DNA from 2 places in the Streptomyces sp. NBC_00045 genome. Region 1 is predicted to be linked to the other one. Evidence: riboswitches for the same ligand, from Rfam matches in the RefSeq annotation. Region 1 holds a riboswitch; the other holds the start of a gene.

Region 1 (2,462 bases):
TCGACGGCGGCGGCGACGTCCGGGTCGAGCTCGTGGAGAGGGGTGTTCAGTACAGACATCAGGATCCCCTGGGGTCAGTTACCGGCGGTGAGCTTGGTGTACTCCTCGGCGGAGAGCAGGTCGGCCGGCTCCTCCGCGATGCGCACCTTGAACAGCCAGCCACCCTCGAACGGGGCGGTGTTCACGAGCGCCGGGTCGTCCACGACGTCCTGGTTGGCCGCGACGACCTCACCGGTGACGGGGGAGTAGAGGTCGCTGACGGACTTGGTCGACTCCAGCTCGCCGCAGGTCTCGCCCGCGGTCACGGTGTCGCCGACCTGGGGGAGCTGGGCGTAGACGACGTCACCGAGCGCGTTGGCCGCGAACTCCGTGATGCCGACCGTCGAGACGCCGTCCTCGGCGTCCGACAGCCACTCGTGCTCCTTGCTGTAACGCAGCTGCTGGGGGGTGCTCATGACCTGATTCTCCTGGATGCGGGGGAGTGGATACGAACAGTGGTCTTGCGGAGTGAGACGGCCGGTACGGCGTACGGGCGCTACTTCTGCCGCTTGTAGAACGGCAGGGCCACGACCTCGTACGGCTCATGCGTACCGCGAATGTCCACGCCGACGCCGGAGGTGCCGGGCGCGGCGTGCGCCGCGTCCACGTAGGCCATCGCGATCGGCTTGCCCAGCGTCGGGGACGGGGCGCCCGAGGTGACCTCGCCGATCACCTCGCCGCCGGCGACGACCGGGAACCCGGCACGCGGGACGCGGCGGCCCTCGGCGATCAGGCCGACCAGCTTGCGCGGCGCCTTGGTGGCGGCCTGCTCGGCGGCGGCCTCCAGGGCGGTGCGCCCGACGAAGTCGCCGTCCTTCTCGAACTTCACGACCCGGCCCAGGCCCGCGTCGAACGGGGTGAGGGCGGTGGTCAGCTCGTGCCCGTACAGCGGCATGCCCGCCTCCAGGCGCAGCGTGTCACGGCAGGACAGGCCGGCCGGGACCAGGCCGACGCCCTCGCCGGCCTCGGTCAGCGCCTGCCACAGCTGCACGGCGTGCTCGGGGGAGACGAACAGCTCGAAGCCGTCCTCGCCGGTGTAGCCCGTACGCGCGATCAGCGCGGGCACGCCCGCGACCGTGCCCGGCAGGCCGGCGTAGTACTTCAGCCCGTCCAGGTCGGCGTCGGTGAGGGAGGCGAGGATGCCGGGGGACTCGGGGCCCTGCACGGCGATCAGCGCGTACGCGTCTCGGTCGTCGCGGACCTCCGTCTTGAAGCCCGCGGCGCGCTCGGTCAGGGCGTCCAGGACGACCTGGGCGTTGGAGGCGTTCGCGACGACCATGTACTCGGTCTCGCCCAGGCGGTAGACGATCAGGTCGTCGAGGATCCCGCCGTCCTCCCGGCAGATGTGCGTGTAGCGGGCGCGGCCCACGCCGACGGTGGAGATGTTGCCGACCAGCGCGTAGTCCAGGGCCTTGACGGCCTCCGGGCCGGTCAGCGTGATCTCGCCCATGTGGGACAGGTCGAAGAGACCGGCCTTGGTCCGTACGGCGTTGTGCTCGTCGCGCTCACTGGCGTACCGCAGGGGCATGTCCCAGCCCGCGAAATCGGTCATGGTCGCACCGAGCGACCGGTGCAGCGCATCGAGGGCGGTCAGGCGGGGGGCAGTGCTCATGGGTGTGGCTCCCGGGTCCCAGGGCATGACATGACGAGGACGATCCTCCCCATCTGTCATCGGAACCTGAGAGGTTCGCCGAGAGTTCCCGGTCGGACCCGGGGAACGTCGACTTGCACCTTGGGTGGAGCGCACGCGGGTGCCGTCGTGAGGGACGGCGGCGCGGCTCGCTTTTCAGATCTGCCTCATCCACGCGGTACGGGGCCTGAGAGATTCAAGGGAGGAACTTGCTCCTTCGGCGCCCGGGCGCCGCCTCACGGCGTGCCGGGACTCTCCCGCGCGGATTCAAGCGGCCGGTATGCAGTTGGTCCAGATGGCGCACATCATTGCACGCCGTCCGGGCGATCGGGCGTGCGGGCCCGGAAGAACGTGCGGGACCGGTGGTCCCGGACCGGTGGCCGGCCCGGAAATCAGGACCGGAACCAGGGCTCCCGGATTACCGTCTCTTTACACTCAGTGGGCATGGGCCCGCGTGGCCCGATTGGGGGAGGCGATCACGGTGCGGAGATTCGGAGTGCTGGCGTTGACCGGGGCCGTGGACGGGGTGCCGGCGGCGCGGCGGGCGTGCGCCGGGGGCCCTCTCGTACGTGACCTGCGCGGCCGGGGCCCGCACGGACCGCAGTGGCTCGGCTTCGCCGAAGGCGACATCGTCGTGGTGTCCGGGCTGCCCGGCGGCGGCAAGAGCACGCTGATCAAGCGGGCCGCGGAGGGCGGCGGCATCGACTCCCAGGACGTGCGCGAGCGCTGGGAGCGGCGGATGCCGAGCGCCCTGCCGTACGCCGCGTACCGGCCGCTGGTCCGCTGCGCCCAC
Region 2 (2,462 bases), 4.0 Mb from region 1:
TGCGGCGCTACGACTTCTCGACGCTGACGCGCTCCGAGACGCTGCGGGGGCCCACCGACGACCCCGCGGTGGTGCGGGAGGCCGCGGCGCGGCTCTTGGAGGCGGTGGACACCACGGGCGGGGTGCGGCTCCTGGGGGTGGGCGTGACGGGCCTGGCGGACTACACGCAGGAGGACCTGTTCGCCCAGTCCATGGCCGCGGAGGCGGCGGCGGACACGGCTGCGTCGGGCGGAGCCGCCGAGTCGGACGTGGCTGAGGAGGTCGACGGTAGGGGAGGGGCGGGAGAGTCCGGTGCCCCTGGTGGGTCTGCGGGGCCTGGCGGGCCCCTGGAGGCTCCCGAGGGTGCGCTTGCGTCCGTGACCCCGGAGACCGTCCCGGAGCGGCGCTGGCCGGCCGGGAGCGACGTACTGCACGCCGTCTACGGGCCCGGCTGGGTCCAGGGCAGCGGGGTCGGCCGGGTGACCGTGCGCTTCGAGCGGCCCGGATCGCCACCGGGCCGGGTACGCACCTTCCGGGTGGAGGACCCCGAGCTGGAGCCCTCCGATCCGCTGCCCCTCGTGGGGAAGACCGCGCCGGACGCCCGGGCCGAGCCGCCTGCGAGCGGAGCCGCCTAGGCGGAGTCGTCGCCGTTCGCCAGGCGGCCGAAGTCGCGCCGGATGTCCGACGGGAGGGAGACGTCCAGCCCGTAGTGGTGGTAGAGCTGCAGCTCCTGCTCGGGGGAGAGGTGGCGGCCGACGCCGAAATCCGGGGCGTCCTTGATGAGGGAGCGCTCGAAGGGGACCCGCAGGGTGTCGTCGACGACCTCGCTCGGCTCCAGGGGGACGAAGGCGTCCCGGCTGAACAGGCCCGTCCGGACTGCGGCCCATTCGGGCACGCCCGTGGCATCGTCGAGATAGACCTCGTCGACGGTGCCGATCTTGGTTCCGTTGCGGTCGAACGCCTTGCGGCCGATCAGGCTGCGCGGATCGATGTCGGTCTGCACGGTCCCTCCATATGGTCGCAACTCCTCCGTAATGACTACAGAAGGGCATTTCCGCAGCGGAGGCCACTCGAAGGAGGACCCAGAACCGCGCTGGTAGGCTGGGTGGCGGCTGTTGACCCTGTGCGGGAGAGTCCTCCGAGTGAGCATGACGGAGGCGCCGAAGGAGCAAATCCTCCCCGGAATCTCTCAGGCATACGTACCGCACGTGACGAGGCCACTCTGGAAAGCAGGGGCGGGTGCCGGGCGCGCAGTGCCGGTTCCCCTCCTCACCGACGGTGAAAGCCGGAGGCCGCGGGCCATCCCCGTGACTCCGGTGAAGCTCTCAGGTTGAGATGACAGAGGGGGAGGCCGTCCGGGTGCCCGCGCCGTGGTGCCCCTCGCAGGTCGTACGACCCAGGAGGCCTCCGTACATGACCGCCAACCGCATTCCGCTCTCCCAGCTGGAGCGAGGGATCCCCTTCGAGCAGCGCCACATCGGCCCGGACGCCGAGGCGCAGGCGAAGATGCTCGCCCACGTGGGCTACGGCTCGCTGGACGAACTGACCGCCGCCGCGGTACCGGATGTGATCAAGAGCGCCGAGGCGCTGAACCTGCCCGAGGCGCGGACCGAGGCCGAGGTACTGGCCGAGCTGCGTTCGCTCGCCGACCGCAACCAGGTCCTGACGTCGATGATCGGTCTCGGCTACTACGGGACCTTCACCCCGCCGGTGATCCTGCGCAACGTCATGGAGAACCCGGCCTGGTACACGGCGTACACGCCCTACCAGCCCGAAATCTCGCAGGGCCGCCTTGAGGCGCTCCTCAACTTCCAGACCGTCGTCGCGGACCTCACCGGCCTGCCGACCTCCGGCGCCTCCCTGCTCGACGAGGGCACCGCGGCCGCCGAGGCCATGACGCTGGCCCGCCGCGTCGGCAAGTCCAAGGGCAACGTCTTCCTCGTCGACGCCGACGCGCTGCCCCAGACCATCGCCGTGATCGAGACCCGCGCCGAGCCGATCGGCATCGAGGTCGTCGTCGCCGACCTGTCCGAGGGCATCCCGGCCGAGGTCGCCGAGCGCGGCGTCTACGGTGTGCTCCTCCAGTACCCGGGCGCCTCCGGTGCCGTACGGGACATCAAGCCGGTCATCGACCAGGCGCACGGCCTGGGCGCGATCGTCGCCGTCTCCGCCGACCTGCTCGCCCTGACCCTGCTGACCTCCCCGGGCGCGCTCGGCGCCGACATCGCCGTCGGCACCACCCAGCGCTTCGGCGTCCCGATGGGCTTCGGCGGCCCGCACGCCGGCTACATGGCCGTCCAGGACAAGCACGCCCGCTCGCTGCCCGGCCGCCTCGTCGGCGTCTCCGTGGACGCGGACGGCAACAAGGCGTACCGCCTGGCGCTGCAGACCCGTGAGCAGCACATCCGCCGCGAGAAGGCCACCAGCAACATCTGCACCGCGCAGGTGCTGCTGGCCGTCATGGCCGGCATGTACGCCGTCTA

The links. A riboswitch is a leader RNA that binds a small molecule or an ion and turns the genes downstream of it on or off. The one in region 1 is predicted to bind glycine.
Region 2: another riboswitch for glycine. It lies ahead of gcvP (aminomethyl-transferring glycine dehydrogenase); the one in region 1 lies ahead of gcvT (glycine cleavage system aminomethyltransferase GcvT).

What each region holds. Positions count from the first base shown of each region.
Region 1 is NZ_CP108271.1:5,584,502-5,586,963, forward strand. Features, by position in the region: gene glyA (serine hydroxymethyltransferase) at 1-59, opposite strand, end outside; gene gcvH (glycine cleavage system protein GcvH) at 75-455, opposite strand; gene gcvT (glycine cleavage system aminomethyltransferase GcvT) at 536-1,651, opposite strand; glycine riboswitch at 1,836-1,939, opposite strand; gene OHA65_RS26365 (AAA family ATPase) at 2,145-2,462, shown strand, end outside.
Region 2 is NZ_CP108271.1:1,597,113-1,599,574, reverse strand. Features, by position in the region: gene OHA65_RS07600 (DNA polymerase IV) at 1-614, shown strand, start outside; gene OHA65_RS07595 (PRC-barrel domain-containing protein) at 611-982, opposite strand; glycine riboswitch at 1,096-1,194, shown strand; gene gcvP (aminomethyl-transferring glycine dehydrogenase) at 1,393-2,462, shown strand, end outside.